Regions from separate parts of the Enterobacter sp. FW301-JW81 genome, predicted to be linked through region 1. Evidence: predicted binding sites of a transcription regulator. Region 1 holds the regulator's gene; the other holds the start of a gene.
What was found. The regulator PurR, encoded in region 1, represses purine synthesis genes. The targets are predictions, from matches to a motif close to CANGCAAACGTTTGCNTG.
Positions count from the first base shown of each region.

Region 2: purL (phosphoribosylformylglycinamidine synthase) is a predicted target of PurR. The motif match lies at 13,028-13,045, and genes of this name have one in related genera.

Region 1 is NZ_JBYTBA010000001.1:618,568-633,298, forward strand. Features, by position in the region: gene AC3WOK_RS02960 (FAD-NAD(P)-binding protein) at 1-777, opposite strand, end outside; tRNA gene AC3WOK_RS02965 (tRNA-Val) at 896-972, opposite strand; tRNA gene AC3WOK_RS02970 (tRNA-Val) at 977-1,053, opposite strand; gene mdtK (MdtK family multidrug efflux MATE transporter) at 1,207-2,580, opposite strand; gene AC3WOK_RS02980 (riboflavin synthase) at 2,806-3,447, shown strand; gene cfa (cyclopropane fatty acyl phospholipid synthase) at 3,478-4,626, opposite strand; gene punC (purine nucleoside transporter PunC) at 4,925-6,124, opposite strand; gene punR (DNA-binding transcriptional activator PunR) at 6,240-7,151, shown strand; gene purR (HTH-type transcriptional repressor PurR) at 7,169-8,194, opposite strand; gene cydH (cytochrome bd-I oxidase subunit CydH) at 8,492-8,581, shown strand; gene AC3WOK_RS03010 (MFS transporter) at 8,745-9,911, shown strand; gene sodB (superoxide dismutase [Fe]) at 9,950-10,531, opposite strand; gene AC3WOK_RS03020 (C40 family peptidase) at 10,654-11,427, opposite strand; gene grxD (monothiol glutaredoxin 4) at 11,766-12,113, shown strand; gene rnt (ribonuclease T) at 12,180-12,848, opposite strand; gene gloA (lactoylglutathione lyase) at 12,945-13,352, opposite strand; gene AC3WOK_RS03040 (alkene reductase) at 13,454-14,551, opposite strand; gene AC3WOK_RS03045 (TetR/AcrR family transcriptional regulator) at 14,604-14,731, opposite strand, start outside.
Region 2 is NZ_JBYTBA010000002.1:17,007-31,737, forward strand. Features, by position in the region: gene rseC (SoxR-reducing system protein RseC) at 1-19, shown strand, start outside; gene lepA (translation elongation factor 4) at 205-2,004, shown strand; gene lepB (signal peptidase I) at 2,020-2,994, shown strand; gene rnc (ribonuclease III) at 3,217-3,897, shown strand; gene era (GTPase Era) at 3,894-4,799, shown strand; gene recO (DNA repair protein RecO) at 4,817-5,524, shown strand; gene pdxJ (pyridoxine 5'-phosphate synthase) at 5,558-6,289, shown strand; gene acpS (holo-ACP synthase) at 6,289-6,669, shown strand; gene AC3WOK_RS07105 (YfhL family 4Fe-4S dicluster ferredoxin) at 6,666-6,926, opposite strand; gene AC3WOK_RS07110 (MurR/RpiR family transcriptional regulator) at 6,988-7,836, opposite strand; gene murQ (N-acetylmuramic acid 6-phosphate etherase) at 7,956-8,849, shown strand; gene AC3WOK_RS07120 (PTS transporter subunit EIIC) at 8,861-10,222, shown strand; gene yfhb (phosphatidylglycerophosphatase C) at 10,226-10,861, shown strand; gene tadA (tRNA adenosine(34) deaminase TadA) at 10,886-11,425, shown strand; gene mltF (membrane-bound lytic murein transglycosylase MltF) at 11,313-12,863, opposite strand; gene purL (phosphoribosylformylglycinamidine synthase) at 13,132-14,731, shown strand, end outside.

The sequences.
Region 1 (14,731 bases):
TAATACCGATAATGGTTCGTAAGGGATAGGGCAGTAAAAATCGGCTTCAGGCAGAATGCCCGTTCGGGACATCAGGACAATGTTTAATGCCTCGCTGCCTTTATCAAGCACGAATTTATCGTCGCGAAACGCACCGTGCTGCATCACTACCGCCATGGCCGCGTCGAGACCGCTTAGCGATGTTCCCATGATACCAACGCGGCACGGAGGAATGCTGGCGTCCATCAGCCCGGACCACGGGCTTGGGAAGAACGCGCGGGTGGCTTCGTCTTCGTCTGGCCAGACGTGTCCGGTGGCGATAACCGCAAGGTCAAAGCGTTCAGGAAAGGCACTGTCGTTGACTGCAAGCGTGACGCCGGCCTCCGAGGGCATGATGTCGGTCACGCGGGCGGATTCATGGATATCAACCTGAAACCCCCGCTTTTTAGCCTCTTCAACGATTGAGCGAAAGCTGTCGCGAAAATACTCACCGAGCAGGAGTCGGGGCAGGAACTGCCTGTCATGCAAACGGGCTTTATCAACGTTAAAACGCGCCAGATGGGCGTCGCTCTGGCCCTTGAGCCAGTCGAGGTAGGTCATAAACAGTGGCGGGATTTCAATGCTGGCGATGTTCGCCAACATCAGACGAGAGTTATCGTCGTCGTTGTAGGGCATACCCACGCCCGCTTCCTCAGCCTGTTCAAAGACGGAGACCGAAAGCGGCTGGGGGTTTTTAAGCAGTGCGTAAAAGGTGTAAATCCCTGTAGGGCCGGAACCGATAATGGCGATTTTCTTCATCGACGGTTTTCCTCTCTTTTTTCCATGAGGAAAGCGTAGCAGGAGAACAGTAATGAAAATGAGGGATTAGGAAAATTCAGGATATCAGAAGAGGATTTGCACCATTTCAGGACTGAAATGGTGCGTCCGAGTGGACTCGAACCACCGACCCCCACCATGTCAAGGTGGTGCTCTAACCAACTGAGCTACGGACGCAGAATGGTGCGTTCAATTGGACTCGAACCAACGACCCCCACCATGTCAAGGTGGTGCTCTAACCAACTGAGCTATGAACGCAACGTGTTGTCGGTGACAACGGGGACGAATATTAGCGGCACAGCCCCAATGAGGCAAGAGGGAAAATGCATTTTTCTCTCTGATTTCACGCGATTGCTTTATTACCGCGCAAAGTGAAGAGAAAGTAGCCGCCGGCTGGCGGCTACTGCATATTTAACGTGCAGCGCGTTGCAAAATGACCGTTGACGGCTGGCGCTGCAGGAAGCGCATTCGCATCATCATCATAATCGCCGCCGACGTCAGGCCGATGATAAAGCCCATCCAGAACCCAGCCGGACCCATGCGTTCAACCACCAGATCGGTCAGGGCCAGTATGTAGCCAGTCGGCAGTCCCAGCACCCAGTAGGCGATGAAGGTGATAAAGAAGATCGAACGCGTGTCTTTATATCCGCGCAGCACGCCGCTGCCAATTACCTGGATGGAGTCCGAGATCTGGTATATAGCGGCCAGCAGCATCAGGTGCGAGGCCAGCGCGACCACTTCCGGACTGTCGTTATAGAGCAGGGCAATCTGCTCGCGCAGCGCAACGGTAAAAAGCGCCGTGCAGATGGCCATGCAGACGCCGACGCCCAGCCCGGTCCGGGCGGCCGTTTGCGCATCCAGCGTAGAGCCTTGTCCCAGGCGGAAGCCCACGCGAATGGTCACTGCCGCGGCCAGCGACATCGGCAGGACGAACATCAGGGAACTGAAGTTCAGCGCAATCTGGTGCCCGGCCACGTTCACGATACCCAGCGGGGAGACCAGCAGGGCAACCACGGCAAACAGGGTTACCTCAAAGAACAGTGCCAGGGCAATCGGTAACCCTAACTGCACCAGACGGGTCATGATGTTCCAGTCCGGGGTGCTAAATCTGTTCTCGTTACGAATATCGCGCATTGAACGGGCGCGCTTCACGAAGGTGAGCATGGAGAAGAACATCACCCAGTAAACGGCAGCCGTCGCCACGCCGCAGCCGACGCCGCCAAGCTCCGGCATCCCGAAGTGGCCGTAAATAAAGACATAGTTAACCGGAATATTAACCAGCAAACCAATAAAGCCCATCACCATCCCAGGCTTGGTTTTCGCCAGGCCTTCACACTGGTTACGCGCCACCTGGAAAAAGAGGTAGCCAGGCGCACCCCAGAGCAGGGCACGCAGATAGCCCACGGCTTTATCAGCCAGTGCCGGGTCAATATTATGCATAGCGCGAATGATATGGCCCGCGTTCCAGAGCACGACCATAATCAGCACGGAGACAAACCCTGCCAGCCAGAAGCCCTGACGGACCTGATGGGCAATGCGTTCGCGACGCCCCGAGCCGTTGAGCTGAGCGATAACAGGCGTGAGCGCGAGCAGCAGACCGTGGCCGAACAGGATGGCCGGAAGCCAGATTGACGTGCCGATAGCCACGGCCGCCATATCGGTGGCGCTGTAGCCACCTGCCATTACCGTATCCACAAATCCCATTGCGGTCTGGGCCACTTGCGCGATGATCACTGGTATAGCCAGTGCCAATAACTGGCGCGCTTCATTCATGTACTTCTGCACGTGAACACCTTTATTTTGTAGTTATTTGAGAGACTAAAAAAGCCGCCGAAACGGGCAGCAAGAAGAAAATGCAGGGGGGTGCCAGCTATTGTAGCGGGCTTTAGCTATTTATCTAGTGAAAAAATCGCCAGTAAATGCGCTCCGCTGGCAACCTGTTTTTCCAACTGTTATTGTGGTGGGATTAAACGGTGTCACCACCGTCCGGAAAAAACAGGAGTTGTAAGCATGTTTACTGGTATTGTGCAGGGCACCGCCAAAGTGGTGTCCATTGATGAAAAACCTAATTTCCGTACTCATGTTGTCGAGCTGCCGGAATATATGCTTGAGGGCATCGAAACCGGCGCGTCGATTGCCCACAACGGCTGCTGCCTGACAGTAACCGAAATTAACGGCAGCCAGATCAGCTTTGATTTAATGAAAGAGACGCTGCGCATCACCAACCTGGGCGAGCTGGCGGTGGGGGATACCGTCAACGTTGAGCGGGCGGCGAAGTTCAGCGATGAGATTGGCGGCCATCTGATGTCCGGGCACATCATGACCACCGCGGAAGTGGCGAAAATCGTCACCTCGGAAAATAACCGTCAAATCTGGTTCAAAATGCAGGATCCTTCATTAATGAAATACATCCTCTATAAAGGATTTATTGGCATCGATGGGATTAGCCTGACGGTGGGGGAAGTAACGCCAACGCGTTTTTGCGTGCACTTAATTCCTGAAACGCTGCAGCGCACCACGCTGGGTACGAAAAAACTGGGGCATCGCGTGAATATCGAAATCGATCCGCAAACCCAGGCGGTGGTCGATACGGTTGAACGCGTGCTGGCAGCAAAAGAAGCCGCAATAATAAAGGCCGTCGAAGAAGAATAAAAAACAACCCCGGATTTCCGGGGTTATTTTTTAGCGTGCGACACGCAATCCGTGTTCAATCCCACGGCTGAAAACCACCTGCCAGAGCTGAATATCCCGCGCGCGAAACGCGCCCGCACAGGCATTCAGATAATAGCTAAACATCCGTTTGAATCGTTCAGAATAGTTGTCCGCAATCTCTGGCCAGGCCTCCTGAAAACGCGCATGCCATGCCATCAGCGTGGTGTCGTAATCGGCGCCAAAGTTATGCCAGTCCTCCATAACGAAATGGGATTCACTGGCGTTGGCAATCTGGCGAACGGACGGTAAACAGCCGTTCGGAAAGATGTATTTGTTGATCCACGGGTCAACGTTATTGTCGGTCCGCTTAGAGCCGATAGTGTGCAGCAGGAAGATGCCGTCCGGCTTTAAATTACGATCCACCACCTCAAAGTAGGTGTCGTAGTTTTTCGGCCCAACGTGCTCGAACATACCCACGGAAACGATACGATCGAACTGTTCGTTCAGGTCACGGTAATCCTGCAGCCGGATATCCACATCGAGACCCTGGCAGCGTTCCCGCGCCATTTTTTGCTGTTCCGCTGAAATCGTGACGCCGACCACGCTGACGCCATAGTGCTTCGCCATAAAGTACGCCAGCCCGCCCCAGCCGCAGCCGATATCCAGCACGCGCATACCGGGCTGTAGCTGCAGTTTCTCGCTAATCAGACGCAGCTTAGCCTGCTGAGCCTCTTCAAGCGTCGACGCGTCTTTCCAGTAGGCGCAGGAGTACTGCATGAAAGGGTCAAGCATGCGGTTGAACAGGTCGTTGCCAAGATCGTAGTGTTCTTTGCCGACGATCCACGCGCGTTTTTTACTTTGCAGATTAAACAGTCTGGCAGAGGCGACACGCAGGGTGTCTTTCAGGTTGCGGGGGAGTTGATTTTCCAGACCGGCACGCAAAACGCTGGCGAAAAAGATATCCAGCCGTTCGCACTCCCACCAGCCGTCCATATAGCTTTCTCCCAGTCCTAACGATCCCTCACGCAACACGCGTTTAAAAAAGTCGGGATGTTTGACCTGGGGATCGGATGGCGAAGATCCGTTGATAGTGATGCCTGCACGACCCAACAGTTCACTGACGATCCGGGACCAGTTATCGTCCGGAACGCTGACTTCTTCTATACACGATGAACTCATAGCTTCTCCATCACCCTACTGTGATCAGAACCTTAAAACAGCGTAGACGCTTTTTTGGTTTGTGAGAAATCTCACGGTAAATACCGCGAGGCTAGTATCCGACGTAGAACAGAGGAAGGGAGATAACCCTTGCCGAAAATGCCTTCCATGGTAAAACGGGAGCACTCCGGCTCCCGTTAACGCTTAATATTTATCGTATTTAATCGAACCAAATTTAGTATAGGCCTCAAAATTTGGTGATTCAATAGAAAATTCTTAGCAACCTAATCACTGAAAATTAACATGATTTCTGGCGCAATTACGCATGTGACGTTTCAACCTGAGCGCGGTTATCCTGCTCACGCTGCGCGGAGGCCTGCATGCGATAGCCTATTACCGCCAGCGCAACGGTCACCAGCATCACGCTGGTGGTGGTCAGAAGCGGCGTAGCAATCAGCGCGGAGACCACCAGGCTTGCCAGGAAGCACAAACCCAGCTGCAGGGTGTTCTGCAGCGCGGCGGCGCGTCCTGTCGCCTGCGGGAACGGACGGAGCGCCTGCGCTACGACGATAGGGTAAATCGCCCCGTTCGCGACGGCCATCACGCAGAATGGAATCAAAATTTCAGCCAGACCGGCGCCCGGAATAAAGCCAACGGCCCAGGTCCCGATAACGCTCAGGGCATACAGCACCAGCAGCCATGGCAGCATCTGCTGACCTTCCCACTTTTGCAGCGCTGCACGACAGCCGTATCCGCCCACCAGGAACGCGATGGTCTGCGGAACGTAGCTCAGCCCGATGGCTGCCGGGCTGTATCCCATATCGTGCAGAATAAACGGCGAGCCGGTGAGCCACGCGAAGAAGCTCGCCGAGCAGGCGGCATAGATCAGGACATTGCCGCGATACGCTTTGGTGCCCAGCAGGGAAGTGAAGGTGATTGGCTTCGCGTCAGCATGCGCCTCTTTTTTATGCGCGGGCTTGAGGGCAAACGCCGGCAGCATTAGTACCAGCGTGATGGCAAACAGCGTGGCAAAAATGGCCTGCCAGTCAAAATGCGCGAGGATCCAGCTGCCCAGCAGCGGAGCAAGGGCTGGCGAGAGTCCCACGAGCGGCATAATGGTGGCGAAAATACGGTTTGTGCGGTTAGCCGGGTAGTAGTCGGTAACCAGCGCCTGCCAGGTGACGGCAGCGGCACAGACGCCCACGGCCTGAATAAAGCGCAGCACCAGCAGCCAGGTGGCGTCGCGTACCCATAGCATCCCCAGACAGCCAACGGCAAAAATGGCCAGACCCAGCAGCAATACCGGTTTACGACCAAAGCGATCCGAGAGCGGTCCCCAGAGCAGCTGTGCGAAAGCAAAACCGGCGAGGAACAAACTCAGGCTGGCGCTGATGGCCGCGGCAGGCGTCTGCAGATCTTCCTGCATAGCGGCGAAAGCCGGCAGGTACATATCGGTGGCCAAAAAGCCCAGCACGCTTAAGCCGCCGAGCCAGACTAAAAAACCTTTCCTGGGTTGCATTATTTTATTCTCCTTAAGGAGGCAGGTGTACGTTGGCGCTGAGTGTAGGGAGTGCAAAGCCGCTTGTGAAACGCTAATATTTGGCGGGTGCATTCAAAAATTTTGCAGGCAGAAAATGTGGTCAGATTATTCTCTTGAAGTGGTCGATGCTGTCGCGCGTAACGGCAGCTTTAGCGGTGCGGCGCAGGAGCTGCACCGCGTCCCTTCGGCTATCAGCTACACCGTGCGTCAGCTCGAAGAGTGGCTGGCGGTTCCGCTGTTTGAACGGCGCCATCGTGATGTCGAATTAACGCCCGCCGGCGCGTGGTTTTTGAAGGAAGGGCGTTCTGTTATCAAAAAAATGCAGATCACCCGCGAACAGTGTCAGCAGATCGCCAACGGCTGGCGGGGGCATCTTTCCATCGCGGTGGATAATATCGTTAAGCCGGAACGCACCCGGCAAATGATCGTCGATTTCTATCGGCATTTTTCTGACGTCGAGCTGCGGGTCTCGCAGGAGGTGTTCAACGGCGTCTGGGATGCGCTGGCGGACGGCAGGGCAGAGATGGCGATTGGGGCCACGCAGGCGATCCCGGTCGGGGGACGTTACGCCTTTCGCGATATGGGCATGCTGAGCTGGAAGTGCGTGGTGGCACGCGATCATCCGCTGGCGGCAATGGAAGGGCCGTTGAGCGACGATACGCTACGCAACTGGCCTTCACTGGTGCTGGAGGATACCTCCCGTTCATTACCCAAGCGTATCACCTGGCTTCTGGATAACCAGCGGCGGGTGGTGGCCCCTGACTGGGAATCGTCGGCGACGTGCCTCAGCGCCGGGCTGTGCGTCGCGATGGTGCCCGTGCACTTTGCGCGCCCAAAAATCGATACCGGAGAATGGGTTGAACTGACGCTGGAGAATCCCTTCCCGGATGCGGCCTGCTGCCTCACCTGGCAGCAAAATGACGTCTCACCCGCCATGGACTGGCTTCTGGATTATCTGGGAGACAGCGAAACGCTGAACCGGGAGTGGTTACGGGAGCCAGCGTAGCTGGCCCCGTAGAGCGATTAACGACGGTAGTCGCGGAACGGGCCATCCGCAACGGAACGGCGTTCGATAAGGCGCGGGTGAACTTCAATGGACTGCGACTCTTCGCGCTTGTTGACGATCCTGTCCATCAGCATGTTGAAGGCCGTTTCGCCCAGCGAATCTTTCGGCTGGTGAATGGTGGTCAACGCTGGCGTAAAGTAGCGCGCGTTACGCACGTTATCATACCCGATCACGGAAATATCCTGCGGTACGCGCAGGCCCAGCTCATCGGCGGCGCAGAGCGCGCCCATCGCCATGATGTCGCCCCCGCAGAACACGGCGGTCGGACGATGCTGCTGGGAGACGATCTGCTGCATAGCGCGGTAGCCCGACTCCGGCTCAAAGTCGCCCTGCACGATCCAGTTTTCCGGCACGTTGATCAGCGCTTCTTCCATTGCTTTCATGAAGCCGGCCAGACGGCCCGCGCCGGTGTTGCGCTCCAGCGGACCCGGGATCACGCCAATCTCGCGGTGACCGCGTTCGATCAGGTAACGACCGGCCATATAGCCGCCTTCAAAGGCGTTATCGATAACGGAATCGGTGAAGTCCGCGCGCGCTTCGCCCCAGTCCATCACCACCATCGGAATATGGCGATACTCTTCGAGCATGGACAGCACGGACTCCGGATACTCGGAACACATCACCAGCAGGCCATCAACACGCTTTTGCGCCATCATCGACAGGTAGGCGCGCTGTTTTTCAATGCTGTTCCACGCGTTGCCCAGAATCAGGGTATAGCCTTTCTGGAAGCAGTTTTTCTCAACTGCTTCAATGATCTCGGCAAAATAGGCCGCTTCACTGCTGGTGGCCAGCAATCCAATAGATTTGGTGTGATTAACCTTGAGGCTTCGCGCAACCGCACTTGGCGAATAGTGCAGCTCTTTGATCGCGGCCCAGACGGCATTGCGCGTCTCTTCCGCCACGAAGCGGGTTTTGTTAATAACATGTGATACGGTTGTAGTGGAAACGTTTGCGCGTTTTGCTACGTCTTTAATTGTTGCCATTAAATGTCACTCCAGACCATATCCTAAACTCCTGAAAAACTTGAAGGTAAACGTTTGCCTTCTCTCACCCTTATTTCGCAATGTTGAGTTGCGGCACGCCGGGAAAACGACACGGGACGTCAGGAGGGGGTCAATGGCCGGTACGCTAATAAATTTAGCGTGGAATTTTGTCCTATCTTGATGAAAAGGGGAAGAGGTAAAGTGTTTATCAGTTTAAATCCAGGAAGATTTTTGACGTAAACTGTGCAAAAATGAGCAGGCTCACTTTTCGTGGGGGGATTAAAAGGAGAAAAATTGATGAGTTCCGATCTGAAGTTTTCGCTGTTCACCACCGTTATTGTGCTGGCTCTGATTGTCGCTGCCGGTCTGACGGCTGCGCTGCACTGATTTACGCGGAGGGAGAGCGTTCTCCCTCCCGATCGCCCCAATTGTTACTTCTCATGCAAAAATCTTTTGCCATTTTGTTAACTTCTAATTTTTTGTGATTGATGTCATGCTTTCGGCTTCTTTGTTCTGTGTCCCCATATGACACGGCATCCGGAGTTGACGCATGAAAATCAATTTTCCCCTGCTGGCCCTGGCGATTGGCGCTTTTGGGATTGGCACCACTGAATTCTCCCCGATGGGGTTACTGCCTGTTATTGCCCGGGGCGTGGACGTCTCGATCCCTGCTGCAGGCATGTTAATCAGCGCCTACGCAATCGGCGTGATGGTAGGCGCGCCGCTGATGACGCTTCTCCTTTCGCACCGCGCGCGCCGCAATGCGCTGATTTTCCTGATGGCGATTTTCACCCTGGGCAACGTGCTTTCCGCCATTGCGCCGGACTACACCACGCTGATGCTGTCTCGCATTCTGACCAGCCTTAACCACGGCGCGTTCTTTGGGCTGGGGTCGGTCGTGGCGGCAAGCGTGGTGCCAAAACACAAGCAGGCGAGCGCCGTGGCAACCATGTTTATGGGCCTGACGATTGCCAACATTGGCGGGGTGCCTGCGGCGACCTGGCTGGGTGAAGCGATCGGCTGGCGTATGTCCTTCCTGGCGACCGCCGGGCTAGGCGTGATTGCCATGGTGGCGCTGTTCTTCTCCTTGCCAAAAGGCAGAGCGGGGGAACGTCCTGACGTGCGCAGAGAGCTTTCGGTGCTGATGCGCCCGCAGGTGCTCTCCGCGCTGCTCACCACCGTCCTGGGGGCAGGGGCGATGTTCACCCTTTACACCTACATTTCGCCGGTGTTGCATGACATCACCCACGCGACGCCTCTCTTTGTTACCGCAATGCTGGTGCTGATTGGCGTGGGCTTCTCGATTGGCAACTATCTGGGTGGGAAATTTGCCGACCGTTCCGTGAGCGGGACGCTGAAGGGCTTCTTAACCCTGCTGATTGTCATCATGATCGCCATTCCGTGGCTGGCGCGTAACGAGTATGGGGCCGCCATTGCGATGGTCGTCTGGGGTGCCGCAACCTTTGCCGTGGTTCCACCGCTGCAGATGCGCGTGATGCGTGTCGCGCATGAAGCGCCGGGTCTCTCATCTTCGGTCAATATTGGTGCCTTCAACCTGGGCAATGCACTCGGTGCGGCGGCCGGTGGGGCCGTGATTTCAGGGGGGCTGGGGTACAGCTTTGTGCCGGTGATGGGGGCAATCATTGCCGCCCTCGGCCTGCTGCTGGTGATGATGTCGGGTCGTAAACAGCCGGAAGCAGCCTGCGCTGCTGAATAAACCAAAAACGCAGAAGGGCGAGCCCTTCTGCGTGTCTCTTACGCGGCGAAGTTCTTCGCCACAAAGTCCCAGTTAACCAGCGCCCAGAAGTGCTCCAGGTAGTTAGGACGCGCGTTACGGTAATCAATGTAGTAAGCGTGTTCCCAAACGTCTACGGTCATCAGCGGCTTAGCGCTGGTGGTCAGCGGGGTGCCCGCGTTAGACGTAGAAACGATAGCCAGTTTGCCATCAGCTTCTTTGACCAGCCACGTCCAGCCAGAGCCGAAGTTCTTGATCGCGGCATCGGTGAACTTCGCTTTGAAATCCGCGAAGCTGCCAAATGCGGCGTTGATGGCGGCAGCCAGTTCACCGGCAGGCTCACCACCGGCATTCGGTGCCAGGCAGTGCCAGTAGAAGGTGTGATTCCACACCTGAGCGGCGTTGTTAAATACGCCACCCTCTGAGCTGCGGACGATCTCTTCCAGCGTTTTGCCTTCGAAATCGGTGCCCTTGATCAGGTTGTTCAGGTTGGTGACGTACGTCTGGTGATGCTTGCCGTAATGATATTCCAGGGTTTCCGCAGAAATGTGCGGTGCCAGGGCGTCTTTTGCATACGGTAGTGCAGGTAATTCGAACGACATTGCTTCTCTCCTTATTGTATTTTGCGTTGCCAATAACCACACAGACAACAGGGACAGGATAGCAAATTGAAAGGGTATGCAAAAGAGGAACTTACCCTGCCACGGGCGTGGCAGGGCAGGGGTTAGCGAATGGTTTTCGGTGTCATCACGCGACGCGCGCCGACGTAGTGACGTACCCAGTAGTCTTCACTGAGAGAGGTGATCTGAATATCCTGGCCGCTACGCGGTGACTGGATGAATTTTCCGTTGCCGACATAAACGCCAACGTGGTCAGCCGTGCCGCGGCCCTGAGTGCGGAAGAACACCAGATCGCCATTTTCCAGCTCACCGCGGTCAACCGGGGAAGCATCGCGCAGGTGGTACATCTCATTGGCAGTACGAGGAATGCGGAACTTGACCAGATCTTTATAGGCGTAATAGACGAGGCCGCTGCAGTCAAAACCGGTACGTGGCGAACTGCCACCCCAGTGATAAGGTTTTCCAATCTGCCCCATCAGCTTGTTCATCGCGGTTTTCTGCGCTTTCTGTACGCGCACTTTATGCACTTCCGCTATTTTCGAGACCTTTGTGCACTTCGCCTTGTGGCCTTTGCGCGTGATGCATTTTTCAGTAACGAGGTTGGCGGCGGTTTGCGAAGCTTTGCTTTTGGCGGTGTGGGCAGTGCGGGAAGATTTTGTTTTCGTCTTGCTGGAAGCGGTCTTTTTAGTCTGTGTGGCTGTTTTTTTCTTGTCGTTCTTAGCGGTGGTTTTTTTCTTACGTTCTGTGGTTTTCACCAGATGGTTTTTTTGTACGGCAGAATGCCGCGCCTGCTGAGAGGCGTTTGCCACTGGCGTGAAAGTGAGTGATGTAAACAGTAAAGCACAGAGCGTGATCGAGATTTTATTTATCCGCGCCACTGGGCAGTCCCCTGATAAATGCAGGTCATCAATAATACCCGCGTGTGATTTACAAAGCCCGTCGATTCTAATCCATAAAAACCCAGAAAGTTAATAGCATTTTTCAATCTACAATCGTGTTTCGTTAGCAAGTGCAAAAAAATTCATCGTTCTGTCGCACATTTGCCCATTCCCTAAGCAAAACCCTGACTGCCGCAGGGTTAAACACCATTTGCAATGCAACTTTTCGTGACTCGGGGTAGAATGTATAAACGTGACAAAAATGTTATTTTCCGATGCCAGTCTGAACCGCTACAATGTCAGACGAATGCCGTAACAGAAGTTAAAGGAAGCAAGACATGAGCACCACTATTGAAAAAATCCAGCGCCAGATCGCTGAAAACCCGATTCTGCTGTATATGAAAGGTTCTCCGAAGCTGCCAAGCTGCGGCTTCTCCGCGCAAGCGGTTCAGGCGCTGTCAGCCTGTGGTGAGCGTTTTGCTTACGTTGATATCCTGCAGAACCCGGACATCCGCGCTGAGCTGCCTAAATACGCGAACTGGCCGACTTTCCCACAGCTGTGGGTAGACGGCGAACTGGTTGGCGGTTGCGATATCCTGATTGAAATGTATCAGCGCGGCGAACTGCAGCAGCTGATCAAAGAGACGGCGGCTAAGTACAAAACTGAAGAGCCGGACGCAGAGTAATTTTCTGCGGAAATAAAAAAGCGACCCGCTATGTGGTCGCTTTTTTTTTGCCGGGTGGCACTGCGCTTACCCGACCTGTGATTGGCGATCGGCCTCATCACCCATCGGTAGCGGCCAGCCGCCCAGGCGCTTCCAGCGGTTGACGATCTCACAGAATAGCTCTGCTGTGCGCTCCGTGTCATACAGAGCGGAGTGGGCCTGCGTGCCGTCAAACTCAATCCCGGCCGTGATGCAGGCTTTAGATAACACCGTTTGTCCCAGCGCCAGGCCGCTCAGTGCGGCGGTGTCGAAGGTCACAAAAGGATGGAAGGGGTTTCGCTTGAGCGACGCGCGCTCCGCGGCGGCCATGGTAAAGCTGTGATCGAAGGTGGCGTTATGGGCCACCATGATGGCGCGGCTGCAGTTGCTCTCTTTCATGCCTTTACGCACCATTTTAAAAATGGCGTGCAGCGCATCATATTCACTGACCGCACCGCGCAGCGGATTGTGCGGGTCGATACCGTTAAACGCCAGTGCTTCCGGCTGTAAGTTTGCCCCTTCGAAAGGTTCAACGTGGAAATGCAGCGTGGTGTCCGGTGTAAGCCAGCCCTGTTCATCCATCTTCAGCGTGATGGCGGCAATTTCGAGCAGCGCATCGGTTTTAGCGTTAAATCCGGCTGTTTCTACATCAATGACAACGGGATAAAAACCACGAAAACGGTCGCACAGACCGCTAAATTGAGCGTTATCGGACATCAGGGTCTCTTACATGGGGGAAAAAGCAGAGCGCATTATGGCAAATTTTGGCGGGTGATGCAGTAAAACTACGGGCGCACGTTGCGCCCTGAGGGATCAGTTGCCCAGACCGCGACCGGCGTCTTTGGCTTCAATCAGCTCGATTTTATAACCGTCCGGGTCTTCCACGAACGCAATCACGGTGGTGCCACCTTTTACCGGACCCGCTTCGCGCGTAACGTTACCGCCGTTGCTGCGAATGCGTTCACAGGCTTCAGCCGCGTTGTCCACTTCCAGCGCGATGTGGCCGTATGCCGTGCCCAGCTCGTAGCTGTCTACGCCCCAGTTGTAGGTCAGCTCGATAACCGCCTCATCCGTTTCCGGGCCGTAGCCCACGAACGCCAGCGAGTATTTGTATTCCGGGTTTTCGCTGGTGCGCAGCAGTTTCATACCCAGTACGTTAGTGTAGAAATCAATCGAACGTTGCAGATCGCCAACGCGCAGCATGGTGTGAAGTAGGCGCATAATTTCCTCATTAACCTGTGGAACAGACTGTTTTTTTTGAACAGAAACGATGTTTTAGTATAGCGGCGAAGTGTCGCCGCTATCAATGAACAATGGCGAGATTACAGAGAAGGGTAGTCGGTGTAGCCTTCCGCGCCGCCGCCGTAGAAGCTTTCCGGACGCTGCGGGTTCAGTGCCGCTTTTTGCTGCAGACGGGCAACCAGATCCGGGTTGGCGATGTAGTCGCGGCCAAACGCGACGGCATCGATCAGCCCTTTATTAATCAGATCTTCGGCTTTCTCAGGGGTATAGGCCCCCGCACCGATGATCACGCCGTGGAAGCGTTCGCGCACTTTCTGACGGAACGCTTCAGTGTAAGGCTTACCGCCGGCCCAGTCCGGCTCGGACATGTGGAGATACGAAATACCGCGTTTCGCCAGCTCTTCAATCAGATAGAGCGCGTCGGCTTCTTCATTCGGGCCATTGTCAACGTTCTGGAAAGAACCGATTGGGGATACGCGGATGCCGATACGGTCCGGGCTCCACTCCTGGCAAACGGCGTCAACCACTTCCAGCACCAGGCGGGCACGGTTTTCGACGCTGCCGCCGTACTGGTCGGTGCGGTGGTTAGAGGACGGTGAAAGGAACTGGTGCAGCAGATAGCCATGCGCGGAGTGCAGCTCAACAAGGTCAAAGCCGGCTTCGCGCGCGTTGGCCACGGCCTGGCGGAAGTCGTTAACGATGCCCGGGATTTCGTCCAGCTCAAGGGCGCGTGGCATAGAGGTATCTACGCGGATCGCATTACCGTTTTCATCGCGCAGGGAAGTACGGGTATTGGCGCTCAGGGCCGAAGCGGAGACCGGAGCCTGGCCGCCGGGCTGAATGCTGCTGTGAGAGATACGACCGGTATGCCACAGTTGCACCGCAATGCGACCCTCTTCAGCGTGAACGCCCGCGGTGATTTTCTGCCATGCGGCAATCTGTTCCGGGCTGTGAAGACCCGGTGCACCCGCGTAGCCCTTAGCCTGAGCAGAAATCTGCGTGGCTTCGGTGATGATCAGGCCAGAGCTGGCGCGCTGACGGTAGTATTCACCCATCAGTGGGGTTGGGATGTCGCCCGGCTCAATGCTGCGCAGACGGGTAAGCGGAGCCATGAACACGCGGTTTGGCGCCGTGACGGCACCCACTTTCAGGGGGGTAAAGAGTTTTTCAGCTGACATAAAGACTCCTGAGTAGACCAGTCGACTAGTAATGAGTTAAAAAAAACGCCTGCTATACGCCAGGCGCAGTAATGCTGTTTTTCACATGTGCCAGCGCGCTTTCCAGCGGCACGGCGCTGCGCGAAATTTTTGCCTGCAGGTTAGCACCTAGCCAGAGCGCATATAACACCTGCGCCTGGG
Region 2 (14,731 bases), on a different contig from region 1:
CTCTTCTGAGGCCCGGTGATCCATCGGGCTTTATCATTTTTTACACCCTAAAACAGAAAACGTCCTTTCTTCACGCTATACCTGTCTCTAAGTGCATTTCCAGGTTGCGAGGATGTAGTGTAGAATGCTGCGTTTTCGCACTGAAAAACGTCAGGCTAAGAACAGCGGCCTCCAGGAATTCGTAAGGCATAATTATTTAACTATATGAAGAACATACGTAACTTTTCGATCATTGCTCACATTGACCACGGTAAGTCGACGCTGTCTGACCGTATTATCCAGATTTGCGGTGGCCTGTCTGATCGTGAAATGGAAGCCCAGGTTCTGGACTCCATGGACCTGGAACGCGAACGCGGTATTACCATTAAAGCGCAGAGCGTCACGCTTGATTACAAAGCGGCTGATGGCGAAACCTATCAGCTGAACTTTATCGACACCCCAGGCCACGTTGACTTCTCCTATGAGGTTTCACGCTCGCTGGCGGCCTGTGAAGGCGCGCTGCTGGTGGTGGATGCCGGGCAGGGCGTTGAAGCCCAGACTCTGGCAAACTGCTACACCGCGATGGAAATGGATCTCGAGGTTGTGCCGGTTCTGAACAAGATCGACCTGCCAGCCGCCGATCCCGAGCGCGTAGCGGAAGAGATTGAAGATATTGTCGGCATTGACGCGACCGATGCCGTGCGCTGCTCCGCGAAAACCGGTGTGGGCGTAACCGACGTGCTGGAACGCCTGGTACGTGATATTCCGGCTCCGGAAGGCGATCCAGATGCGCCACTGCAGGCGCTGATTATCGACTCCTGGTTCGATAACTACCTGGGCGTTGTCTCCCTGGTGCGTATTAAAAACGGCACCATGCGTAAAGGCGACAAAATCAAAGTAATGAGTACCGGACAGGTCTATAACGCCGACCGTCTCGGTATCTTCACGCCAAAACAGGTTGACCGTACCGAGCTGACGTGCGGCGAGGTAGGCTGGCTGGTCTGCGCAATTAAAGACATCCTCGGCGCGCCGGTGGGCGATACCCTGACCGGTGCGCGTAACCCGGCAGATAAAGCGCTGCCAGGCTTTAAAAAGGTCAAACCGCAGGTTTACGCGGGTCTGTTCCCGGTCAGCTCTGACGACTACGAAAACTTCCGTGATGCGCTCGGTAAACTGAGCCTGAACGATGCTTCCCTGTTCTACGAGCCAGAAAGCTCTACGGCGCTGGGCTTCGGCTTCCGCTGCGGCTTCCTCGGTCTGCTGCACATGGAGATCATTCAGGAGCGTCTGGAGCGTGAATACGATCTGGATCTGATCACCACCGCACCGACGGTAGTGTATGAAGTTGAAACCACTTCGAAAGAGGTTATCTACGTCGACAGCCCGTCCAAGCTGCCGCCGCTGAACAACATTCATGAACTGCGCGAGCCTATTGCCGAGTGTCATATGCTGCTGCCGCAGGAGTTCCTGGGTAACGTCATTACGCTGTGTATTGAGAAGCGTGGCGTGCAGACCAACATGGTTTACCACGGTAACCAGGTGGCGCTGACCTATGAAATCCCGATGGCGGAAGTGGTACTCGACTTCTTCGACCGTCTGAAGTCCACCTCCCGTGGCTATGCGTCACTGGATTACAACTTCAAACGCTTCCAGGCCTCCAACATGGTGCGCGTGGACGTGCTGATCAACGGCGAGCGTGTGGATGCGCTGGCGCTGATCACCCACAACGACAATGCGCCATATCGCGGTCGTGAGCTGGTTGAGAAGATGAAAGATTTGATCCCGCGTCAGCAGTTCGATATCGCAATTCAGGCGGCCATCGGCAACCACATTATCGCGCGTTCTACCGTGAAACAGCTGCGTAAAAACGTTCTGGCGAAGTGCTATGGCGGTGACGTCAGCCGTAAGAAAAAGCTGCTGCAGAAGCAGAAAGAAGGTAAGAAGCGTATGAAGCAGGTCGGTAACGTCGAGCTGCCGCAGGAAGCATTCCTTGCCATTCTTCACGTTGGTAAAGACGGCAAATAACCTTAAGGAGTTGGCATGGCGAACATGTTTGCCCTGATCCTGGTCATTGCTACCCTGGTGACAGGTCTGCTGTGGTGTCTGGATAAGTTTATCTTCGCCCCAAAACGTCATGAACGTCAGGCTGCCGCGCAGGCAGCCACGGGCGATGGGATTGACGCGAAAACCCTGAAGAAAGTCGGCCCGAAACCGGGCTGGCTGGAAACGGGTGCCTCGGTATTTCCGGTGCTGGCCATTGTGCTGGTGGTACGTTCGTTTATTTACGAGCCGTTCCAGATCCCATCAGGGTCAATGATGCCAACGCTGCTGATTGGTGATTTTATTCTGGTAGAGAAGTTTGCCTACGGCATTAAAGATCCTATCTACCAGAAAACGCTGATCGAAACCGGTCATCCGAAACGCGGCGACATCGTGGTATTCAAATATCCGGAAGATCCGCGCCTGGACTATATCAAGCGCGCGGTCGGTCTGCCGGGTGATAAAGTGACTTACGATCCGGTTGCGAAAGAAGTCACCGTTCAGCCGGGCTGCAGCTCCGGTACCGCATGTGAAAATGCGCTGCCGATCACCTACTCAAACGTTGAGCCAAGTGATTTTGTGCAGACCTTTGCGCGTCGTAACGGTGGCGAAGCGACCAGCGGGTTCTTCCAGGTACCGAAAGGCGAAACCAAAGAGAACGGTATTCGTCTGGTTGAGCGCAAAGAGACGCTGGGCGATGTGACCCACCGCATCCTGACAGTGCCTATCGCGCAGGATCAGCTCGGTATGTACTACCAGCAGCCGGGTCAGCAGCTTGCCAGCTGGATCGTGCCGCCAGGCCATTACTTCATGATGGGCGATAACCGCGACAACTCTGCCGATAGCCGCTACTGGGGCTTTGTGCCGGAAGCGAATCTGGTGGGTAAAGCGACCGCAATCTGGATGAGTTTTGAGAAGCAGGAAGGCGAATGGCCGACCGGTGTACGACTGAATCGTATTGGCGGAATCCATTAATTCTCAATAAATGAACGCGTAGCCGCTTTAATTAGCGGTTACGCGAATTATTTCCACGATAAATCTCTTCGAACTAACGACATCCCCTGTCGTTGTGTATAGAATATTCCCCCGAAGTTTAAGGTTGGCCCTGCAAGGGTGCCACGGCACACGAAACCGCGTTGGTTATCTCAGGTCGGTTTCGTGTGCTGCATTTTTGACGCATTCATTTATTGGTATCGCATGAACCCCATCGTAATTAATCGGCTTCAACGGAAGCTGGGCTACACTTTTCATCATCAGGAGTTGTTGCAACAGGCATTAACCCACCGCAGTGCCAGCAGCAAACATAATGAGCGACTCGAGTTTTTAGGCGACTCTATTTTAAGTTTCGTGATTGCGAATGCGCTTTATCATCGTTTCCCGCGTGTGGACGAGGGTGATATGAGCCGCATGCGCGCCACGCTGGTTCGGGGTAATACCCTTGCGGAAATCGCGCGCGAATTTGAACTGGGCGAATGTCTGCGTCTTGGGCCGGGTGAACTGAAAAGCGGCGGCTTCCGTCGTGAATCTATTCTTGCCGATACGGTCGAAGCATTAATTGGTGGTGTGTTCCTGGACAGCGATATCCAGACCGTAGAAAAGCTGATCCTCAACTGGTATCAGACCCGTCTGGATGAAATCAGCCCGGGCGATAAACAAAAAGATCCGAAAACGCGTCTGCAGGAATATTTGCAGGGTCGTCATCTGCCGCTGCCATCTTATCTGGTAGTGCAGGTACGTGGCGAAGCGCACGATCAGGAATTTACCATCCATTGCCAGGTCAGTGGCCTGAGTGAACCGGTGGTAGGCACAGGTTCAAGCCGTCGTAAGGCTGAACAGGCTGCCGCCGAACAGGCGTTAAAAATGCTGGAGCTGGAATGAGCGAAGAAAAAACCTATTGCGGATTTATTGCCATCGTCGGACGTCCGAACGTTGGCAAATCCACCCTGTTGAATAATCTGCTTGGGCAGAAGATTTCTATCACCTCTCGTAAGGCGCAGACCACGCGTCACCGCATTGTCGGCATCCATACTGAAGGCGCGTATCAGGCGATCTACGTTGATACCCCGGGCCTGCACATGGAAGAGAAGCGTGCCATTAACCGTCTGATGAACAAGGCGGCGAGCAGCTCAATTGGCGACGTAGAGCTGGTGATTTTCGTTGTTGAAGGCACCCGCTGGACGCCGGACGACGAGATGGTGCTGAACAAGCTGCGTGACGGTAAAACGCCGGTTATCCTCGCGGTCAACAAAGTTGACAACGTGCAGGAAAAGGCCGACCTGCTGCCGCACCTGCAGTGGCTGGGTAGCCAGATGAACTTCCTCGACATCGTTCCGCTGTCTGCTGAGACCGGCCTGAACGTTGATACCATCGCGGGCATCGTGCGTAAGCATCTCCCGGAAGCGATTCATCACTTCCCGGAAGACTACATCACCGATCGTTCTCAGCGCTTTATGGCGTCTGAAATCATCCGTGAAAAGCTGATGCGTTTCCTGGGCGCTGAGCTGCCGTACTCTGTGACGGTGGAGATCGAGCGTTTCCAGACCAACGAGCGCGGTGGCTACGACATCAACGGCCTGATCCTCGTTGAGCGCGAAGGGCAGAAGAAGATGGTGATCGGCAATAAAGGTGCCAAGATCAAAACCATCGGTATTGAAGCCCGTAAAGACATGATGGAAATGTTCGAAGCACCCGTTCACCTGGAACTGTGGGTGAAAGTGAAATCTGGCTGGGCCGATGATGAGCGTGCTCTGCGCAGCCTCGGTTACGGCGAAGACCAGTAAACCAAGACGACGCGCATATGGATGGATGGCAGCGTGCCTTTGTCCTGCATAGTCGTCCCTGGAGCGAAACCAGCCTCATGCTGGACGTCTTCACGGAAGAGTCGGGCCGCGTGCGCCTTGTTGCGAAAGGCGCACGTTCCAAACGTTCTAATCTGAAAGGTGCCTTACAGCCTTTCACACCGCTGCTGGTTCGCTTTGGCGGGCGTGGGGAAGTCAAAACCCTGCGCAGTGCTGAAGCCGTCTCCCTGGCGCTCCCCCTTTCCGGTATCACGCTCTACAGCGGCCTGTACGTCAATGAACTCGTCTCACGGGTTCTTGAACATGAGACTCGCTTCTCTGAACTTTTCTTCGATTATCTGCACTGTATCCAGGCGCTGGCTGGCGCAGCTGGCACGCCCGAACCCGCCCTGCGCCGTTTTGAACTGGCGCTGCTGGGGCATCTTGGCTACGGCGTCGATTTTCTGCATTGTGCGGGAAGTGGAGACGAGGTAGAAGACGGGATGACCTACCGGTATCGGGAAGAAAAAGGTTTTATCGCCAGCGTCGTGATAGATAACAGCACGTTCACCGGGCGCCAGCTCCGGGCGCTGTATGAGCGCGAGTTTCCCGACCAGGACACCCTGCGCGCGGCAAAACGCTTTACCCGGATTGCCCTCAAGCCGTATCTTGGCGGCAAGCCCTTAAAGAGCCGCGAATTATTCAGGCAGTTTGTGCCGAAACGTTAGACCACAGAATCGAAAAGAAAACCGAGGATTGTCATGGCTGAATTACTGTTAGGCGTCAACATCGATCATATCGCCACGCTGCGTAATGCGCGCGGCACGGCGTATCCCGATCCGGTTCAGGCGGCGTTTATCGCCGAGCAGGCTGGCGCCGACGGCATTACCGTTCACCTGCGCGAAGACCGTCGCCATATCACCGACCGTGACGTACGCATTTTGCGTCAGACGCTGGACACCCGTATGAATCTGGAGATGGCGGTTACGGAAGAGATGCTGGCCATTGCCTGCGAGACTCAGCCGCATTTCTGCTGCCTGGTGCCTGAAAAGCGTCAGGAAGTGACGACCGAAGGCGGTCTGGATGTTGCCGGGCAGATCGACAAAATGCGCGATGCCTGCAAACGCCTGGCGGATGCCGGTATTCTGGTTTCCCTGTTTATTGACGCCGATTTCGCCCAGATTAAAGCGGCGGCCGACGTGGGTGCACCGTATATCGAAATCCACACCGGCTGCTATGCCGATGCCAAAAACGATGCCGAACAGGCCAAAGAGCTGGATCGCATTGCCAAAGCGGCCACGTATGCCGCAAGCCTGGGCCTGAAGGTTAACGCCGGACACGGCCTGACCTACCACAACGTTAAAGCCATCGCCGCCCTGCCGGAAATGCACGAGCTGAATATCGGCCACGCCATTATTGGCCGTGCGGTGATGAGCGGTCTGAAAGAGGCGGTCTCAGAGATGAAACGCCTGATGCAGGAAGCGCGTCAGTAATGGCCATTCTGGGCTTAGGCACCGATATCGTTGAAATAGCCCGCATTGAAGCGGTGATCGCCCGTAGCGGCGATCGCCTCGCAAGGCGCGTGCTGAGCGATAACGAATGGGCTATCTGGGAAGCGCATCAGCAGCCGGTACGTTTCCTGGCGAAGCGCTTTGCGGTAAAAGAGGCTGCCGCCAAAGCCTTCGGGACCGGCATTCGTAATGGCCTGGCGTTTAACCAGTTTGAAGTGTTTAACGATGAGCTGGGTAAGCCACGCCTGCGTTTATGGGGCGAGGCGCAAAAGCTGGCGGAAAAGCTGGGCGTGAATCACATGCACGTGACGCTCGCCGATGAACGCCACTACGCCTGCGCGACGGTGATTATTGAAAGCTAGAGTTTGTCGGCGTGATGCATCAGGACAAACTTATCCCACAATTGCTCTTCGCTCTCGACGTGTGCCGGATCCTTCAGGATGGTATTCGGGATCGGGCACACTTTCTGACAGGTCGGCGTTTCATAGTGGCCGATGCATTCGGTGCAGCGGTCGCTGTTAATCTCATAAATGCTGTCGCCCATCGAAATGGCCTGGTTCGGGCATTCGGGTTCGCACATATCGCAATTGATGCATTTTTTGGTGATTAACAGCGCCATCAGGAAATTCTCAGAAACAACACAAACAGGGCGGGCATTATACGCTCATTACGCGCTCATGCTAAACCAGTTTCTTTACCAGCTCCTCGCTGTGACGAATGCGCTCGGGCGCACGCTCCAGATCCTGTTGCACCAGCGCCATGAACAGCAGGTCCGTCAGCATCATTTGCGCACTGGTGGATGAAATAGCCGCGCTGCGCGTAGCCTGCTCTTCGGCAATGGTATATAAACAGCGCGTTGCCCGCTGCTGCAGGGCATTCGGCGTAAAACCGGTGATCGCCAGAATTTTCCCGCCGACGCGCAGGGCTTCGTCGGTGGCCATGTTGATTTCACGGCGCTCGCCGGAGTAGGAGATCGCCAGCAGCAGATCGTCAGGATCCATCGCCTGCACGGTCGCCAGCAGGGCGTGCATATCCTGCTCGACGATGGCGTTAAGCCCAATTTTTGTCAGCTTCCAGCCAAAGTTACGCGCCACCAGACCGGACGCCCCGATGCCGGTCAGAATGATACGCCGCGCGCCGCGCAGCATCGCCACGCTTTCCAGCAACTTCTCTTCCGTATTCACATCGAGCGTCGCATGCATGGCCGCCACGTTCTCTTTGATCAGCTTTTCGCCGACCAGCCGCATCGGGTCATCACCGCGGATCTGATTATGCACCGGCATAGACTGCGGATTGGGGTTGCTCACCAGCGCTTCGCTGATCGCCAGCTTGAGGGCGGGGAACCCCTTAAAGCCAATCTTCTGGGCAAATTTCACCACGCTGGACTGGCTCACGCCGGCTTCGCTCGCCAGCTTCTGCGAGCTGAGATGGCGCGCGCGATCGGGTTGAGAAAGCAAAAAATCCGCCAGCTTTTTGTCGCTTTGAGCAAAGCCTGCATAACGCTGGCGAATGCGAATTAAACAGTTCATACGGTCTCCTGGCGAAAATGTGATTGTCTGCGCAAATACGAATTTTGCTCGCCTGAATGAATTTTATATTCCATTATAGTGTGATTATTATGAATTAAAAATTCTTGAGGTACATAAAGATGAATCTTGGCTCACTTGTTTCAGAAACGCGTAACCCGCAAACCATGGATCTGGACGCACTCTCCACCCTGGAGCTGGTTAACCGCTTTAATCAACAGGATACGCTGGTCGCGCAGGCAGTGAAAGAGACATTGCCCGAGGTGGCGAAAGCGGTCAATGCGGCGGCGCAAGCGCTCAAGGCCGGTGGTCGTATTATCTACATGGGGGCCGGAACCAGCGGGCGTCTTGGGGTTCTGGATGCGTCTGAATGCCCGCCAACCTTTGGGGTGCCGCACGGTCTGGTGGTCGGGTTGATTGCGGGCGGGCCCGGCGCGCTGCTGAAAGCCGTTGAAGGGGCGGAAGATAACAAACAGTTGGGTGAGGATGACCTGAAGGCGCTGAACCTGACGGCGAAGGATCTGGTGGTCGGGCTGGCGGCATCCGGGCGCACGCCGTACGTCATTGGCGGCCTGGAATACGCCAACCAGACCGGCTGCACGACGGTGGCCATCTCCTGTAATCCGGGCTCGCCGATTGCGCAGGTGGCGGCTATCGCTATTTCGCCGGTTGTCGGGCCGGAAGCGCTCACCGGCTCCACGCGCCTCAAATCCGGGACCGCGCAAAAGCTGGTGCTTAATATGATCTCCACCGGCGCGATGGTGAAGTTCGGCAAGGTGTATCAGAACCTGATGGTGGATATGCAGGCCACTAACGTCAAGCTGGTGGACAGAGCCTGCCGCATGGTGATGGAAGTGACAGGCGCAGGCCGCGAAGAGGCGGAAATCGTACTCAAACAAACCGATCACGACGTTAAACCGGCCATTCTGATGATCCTGAGCGGGCTGGATGCGGCTGCCGCGAGAGCCAAACTCGCCGCGCATAATGGCTTCTTACGGGCGGCATTAGAAAACTAACAGAGGCGTGTATGGACAAAACAGCAGCGCTCGCCAGCGATATCCTGCAGGGGATCGGTGGGGAAAAAAATATTCAGCGTCTCGAAAACTGCATGACGCGCGTGCGCGTCGAGGTGCATAACGACGACCAGCTTGACGTGCCGCGTCTGAAGCAGCTTTCCGGCGTCAGCGGCTATGTGAAACAGGGCCAGCAGCACCAGCTGATCGTCGGGCCGGGGAAAGCAGCGCAGGTTGTTGATGCCATGCGCGCGTTGATGGGCGGCGGCGCGAGCGCGTCGATTGACGATGCTGAACGCACCAAAGCGCAGGCGAAGGCCAAATACAAAGCCCCCATGAGCGATGCGCTGCGCCAGCTGGCAAACGTCTTTATCCCGCTGATCCCGGCGTTTATTGCCTCGGGCCTGATCACCGGGATCATCAATATCCTCAAGCGGCCGGATATTGTGGGCGATTTTGCCACTCAGTATCCAAACCTGTTGGGTATCCTGGGGATCTTCGGCAGCGCGGTGTTTGCCATCATGAATATTCTGGTCGGGGTGAATACCGCAAAGGTGTTTGGCGGATCGCTGGCCATGGGCGGGGTAATGGCGGGCATCTTGTCCAGCCCGCAGCTGGCGCAGATAACGCTGTTTGGTGAGGCGCTTCAGCCGGGCCGCGGCGGAGTGATTGCGGTGCTGCTGGTGGTCATTCTGATGTGCTGGATCGAGAAAAGGCTTCGCGCGGTTCTGCCCGGCTCGATTGAGCTTATCCTGAACCCGCTGCTGACCACGCTCATTACCGGTAGCGTGGCGGTTGTGGCACTCCAGCCCTTAGGCGGCTGGATCTCAGAAGCCATCGCCCACGGCGCGTCTCTGGCGATTGACCGCGGCGGCCTGTTAGTGGGGGCGGTGCTGTCGGGAACCTTCCTGCCGCTGGTGCTGACCGGCCTGCATCAGGGGCTGGTGCCGATCCACGTCGAGCTGGTGCAGGCGCACGGTTCTAACGCGCTGCTGCCTATCCTGTCGATGGCGGGGGTGGGGCAGGTCGGCGCGGCGATAGCCGTACTGATGAAAACCCGCAACGCGCGTCTGAAAAAAGTGATTAAAGGCGCGCTCCCGGTCGGGCTGCTCGGCATTGGCGAGCCGCTGATTTTCGGCGTCACGCTACCGCTGGGTAAACCGTTCCTCGCGGCGTGTCTGGGCGGCGCGGTGGGCGGGGCGCTGATCAGCTACTGGAAAGTTGCTACCGTGATTACTTTTGGTCTATCCGGTTTACCGCTGGCATTAACCATCGTGACCGGAAAAGTCATGCTCTATCTGTTAGGCTATTTAGTGGCGGTGATCGCCGGGTTCCTGTTTACCTGGCTATTAGGATTCAACGACCCAGAGGAGTAAGGTTTGGCCAATCACGCGCGTCGCATTGTCTTTTTTGACCTCGATGGAACGCTGCATCAGCAGGATATGTTTGGTACGTTTATGCGCTACCTGCTGCGGCGTCAGCCTTTGAATGCGCTGCTCGTGCTGCCGCTCTTACCGGCTATCGGTATCGCGCTGCTGGTGAAAGGCCGCGCGGCGCGATGGCCGATGAGCCTGCTGCTCTGGGGATGCACGTTTGGACACAGCGAAGCGCGGCTCAAACAGCTTGAACAGGATTTTGCACACTGGTTTCGCGGTCACGTCGCCGCCTTTCCGGTGGTGCAGGCGCGCCTCACTGCCTACCTCGACGCCAACGATGCCGACATTTGGCTCATTACCGGCTCCCCGCAGACGCTGGTGGAGCAGGTCTATTTTGATACCCCCTGGCTTCCGCGCGTGAATCTTATCGCCACGCAAATCGCCCGCGGTTACGGCGGTTGGGTGCTGACCCTGCGCTGCCTTGGGCATGAAAAAGTGGTGCAGCTGGAGAAACGCATCGGTACGCCGCTGCGCCTTTACAGCGGCTACAGCGACAGCAAGCAGGACAACCCGCTGCTCTATTTTTGCCAGCATCGCTGGCGCGTCACTCCTGCGGGCGAACTTCAGCAACTCGAATAGTCTTCTCTAAAACGGGCGTGTATAATGCCGCCCGCTTTTCGACTGGAGTATCAACCGTTGTCCAACCCTGAATTCTCACACGAATACTGGATGCGCCATGCGCTTACGCTCGCTCAGCGCGCCTGGGAAGAGGGCGAAGTGCCCGTGGGCGCAGTGCTGGTTCATAACAACCAGGTGATTGGCGAAGGGTGGAACCGTCCCATTGGCCGCCACGATCCTACCGCGCATGCTGAAATCATGGCGCTTCGCCAGGGCGGTCTGGTGCTGCAAAACTATCGCCTGCTTGAGACCACGCTGTATGTGACGCTGGAGCCGTGCGTGATGTGCTCCGGCGCGATGGTGCACGGCCGGATCGGTACGTTGGTCTTCGGCGCGCGGGATGAAAAAACCGGCGCGGCCGGTTCGCTGATGGACGTACTGGGTCATCCTGGGATGAACCACCAGGTGAAGACTATCGGTGGGGTGCTTGCACCAGAGTGTTCGGGGCTATTAAGCGATTTCTTTCGAATGCGCCGTCAGCAGAAAAAGCAGCAAAAGGCAGAATTGAAGCTGTCGGACGATTAAGTTCGTCCGGCGCCACGACCGGGTAGCTTTGTGCCAGCTGCTTTGCTTCTGTCGCCTCTTTCTCTTTCTCCAGCAGATACCCGACCAGGCTAATCTGATATTTACGGATATTTTCCACGTAGGCGTAGGCTTCATGCCCGCGCGCGTAGCCGTATGTCAGCTTGTTATACCATGGCTTCTGGCTCAGCAGCGGCAGGCGCTGCTTAACGTCTGACCAGCTGTCCGGGTTACCTTTGGTTTTCGCCGTCAACGCTCGCGCATCAAGCATATGCGCGTAGCCCATATTGTAGGCTGCCAGCGCAAACCAGATCCGCTCTTCTTCCGGCACCGTTTCCGGTACTTTGGCCATCATATCCTGCAGATAGCGCGCGCCGCCGCTGATGCTCTGTTCGGCATCGGTACGGTCATTCACGCCCAGGCTCAGCGCGGTATTTTTGGTTAACATCATCAAACCACGTACGCCCGTGGGAGAGGTGGCCTGAGTATCCCAGTGGGATTCCTGATATGAGATAGCCGCCAGCAGTTTCCAGTCAATCTCCTGGGCGTATTTTTCGAACAACGGCTGCAGGTCCGGCAGGACGCTGTCTACCGCGCGCAGGAAGCTGCGGGTGTCAACGTAGTCAAAGTCGTCACCGTGGCCGAGGTACTTCTCCTCCAGACGCGCCAGGGTACCGTCTTCATTGATGGTGTTGAAGAAATCGAGCATCGCGGCAGAGAGAGTTTGATCGTCGTCGAGCTGGGTAAACCAGGTCACGGGCTGCTCGTCGGTGACGTCCAGCGCCACGGCGATTTCAGGATGCACGCGCTGGAAAAGGCTGATCGCGACCGAATCGGCGATGGTGTAGGGCACTTTCTGGTCTTTTACCTGCTCCAGCAGCTCGGTCGTGCCGAGCTTAGGATCCACCGTCCAGCTCAGATCCGGGTATTTCTTCTCCTTGAGCTCGCGCAGATCGTCAATCACCACGTGGCCGGGAGCAATCGTCAGCTGCCGATCGTTAATTGACGCCAGCGAGCGCGGACGCAGGCTCCCGACGCGATAGACCAGCTGCTGCGAAACGGAGTAGTAGGTCGGGCCCGGCTGGTAGTTCTTGCTGCGCTCGCTGTTATACACCAGCCCGGCGGCCAGCATATCGGCATCGTCGTTATCGAGGTCATCAAACAGCTGGTTGATATTCTGGCGGACGGTAATTTTAAGCTTCACGCCAAGATAATCGGCGAACTGTTGCGCCAGTTCATAATCCAGACCAATGATTTTGCCGTTGATGTCGCTGTAAATCAGCGGGGAGTTGAGGGTACTGACGCGCAATTCCCCCCGCTCCTGAATGGCGACGATACGGTTTTCGGCTTTGCCGAACCAGGGGATGGAAGGCCAGAGGGCCACTGCCAGCAGCAACGTTACAATGCCGATGAGCAGATAATTAATCTTTAATTTTTTCAATTAGTTAATTCTCTGCGACGCCGGTTGCCTCAGTCTGCTGTAGCCATGTTAACATTAAGGTTTGCCATTGAATGAGCGGCATTTTGCGTAAACTTGCGCCACTTGGCAACCAATTAGAGAGACAGGTCACATCTATTGTTAAACGTCTGTGCTGATTTTATTTCGACGCAAACGGTTTCGTCGGCGCTCAGGATTCTTTATAATGACGCCCGTTTTCCCCCCCTTGCGCACACTGTAAGCGCCCCGGCGCTTCGAAGACGAGAGACTTATGATGGAAATTCTGCGTGGTTCGCCTGCACTGTCTGCCTTCCGTATTAACAAACTGCTGGCACGTTTTCAGGCGGCCGACCTTCCGGTAAGCAATATTTACGCTGAGTATGTCCATTTTGCTGACCTGAATGCCCCCCTGAATGCAGAGGAGCGCGTACAGCTGGAACGCCTGCTCAAGTATGGCCCAAGCCTGAGCAGCCATACGCCAACCGGCAAACTGATCCTTGCGACGCCTCGTCCGGGCACCATCTCCCCCTGGTCTTCCAAAGCCACCGACATCGCCCACAACTGTGGTCTGAGCCAGATTAACCGTCTGGAACGCGGCGTAGCGTACTACGTGGAAGCGTCGACCCTGAGCGAAGCCCAGTGGCAGGCGGTTGCGGCCGAGCTGCACGATCGCATGATGGAGAGCGTATTTGCCTCTCTCGATGACGCGCAGAAGCTTTTCTCCCACCATCAGCCAGCGCCGGTACAGAGCGTGGACCTGCTGGGGCAGGGCCGTCAGGCGCTGATTGACGCCAACCTGCGTCTTGGATTGGCGCTGGCAGAAGACGAAATCGACTACCTGCAGGACGCGTTTGTTAAGCTCAACCGTAACCCGAACGATATTGAACTCTACATGTTCGCGCAGGCGAACTCTGAGCACTGCCGCCATAAGATTTTCAATGCCGACTGGGTCATCGACGGCGAACAGCAGCCGAAGTCGCTGTTCAAAATGATTAAAAACACCATGGAGAAAACCCCAGACCACGTGCTGTCTGCCTACAAAGACAACGCCGCGGTGATGGAAGGTTCCGAGGTGGGCCGCTTCTTCGCCGATCGCGAAGCAGGGCGCTATGACTTCCATCAGGAGCCCGCGCATATCCTGATGAAGGTCGAAACCCATAACCACCCGACGGCCATCTCCCCGTGGCCGGGTGCGGCGACCGGTTCCGGCGGTGAAATCCGTGACGAAGGTGCGACCGGTCGCGGGGCTAAACCAAAAGCAGGTCTGGTCGGTTTCTCCGTCTCCAACCTGCGTATCCCGGGCTTCGAGCAGCCGTGGGAAGAAGATTTCGGCAAGCCGGAACGCATCGTGACCGCGCTGGATATCATGACCGACGGCCCGCTGGGCGGCGCGGCGTTTAACAACGAATTTGGTCGTCCGGCGCTGAACGGTTACTTCCGTACCTATGAAGAGAAAGTGGAGAGCCACAACGGCGAAGAGCTGCGCGGCTACCACAAACCGATCATGCTGGCGGGCGGGATCGGCAACATTCGCGCCGATCACGTGCAGAAAGGCGAGATCGTCGTTGGCGCGAAGCTGATCGTACTGGGCGGCCCGGCGATGAACATCGGCCTGGGCGGCGGAGCGGCTTCTTCTATGACCTCCGGTCAGTCTGATGCGGACCTCGACTTTGCGTCCGTGCAGCGCGATAACCCGGAAATGGAACGCCGCTGTCAGGAAGTGATCGACCGCTGCTGGCAGCTGGGCGACGCGAACCCGATCCTCTTTATTCATGACGTTGGCGCGGGCGGTCTGTCTAACGCCATGCCGGAGCTGGTCAGCGACGGCGGTCGCGGTGGCCGTTTCAACCTGCGCGATATCCTGAGCGATG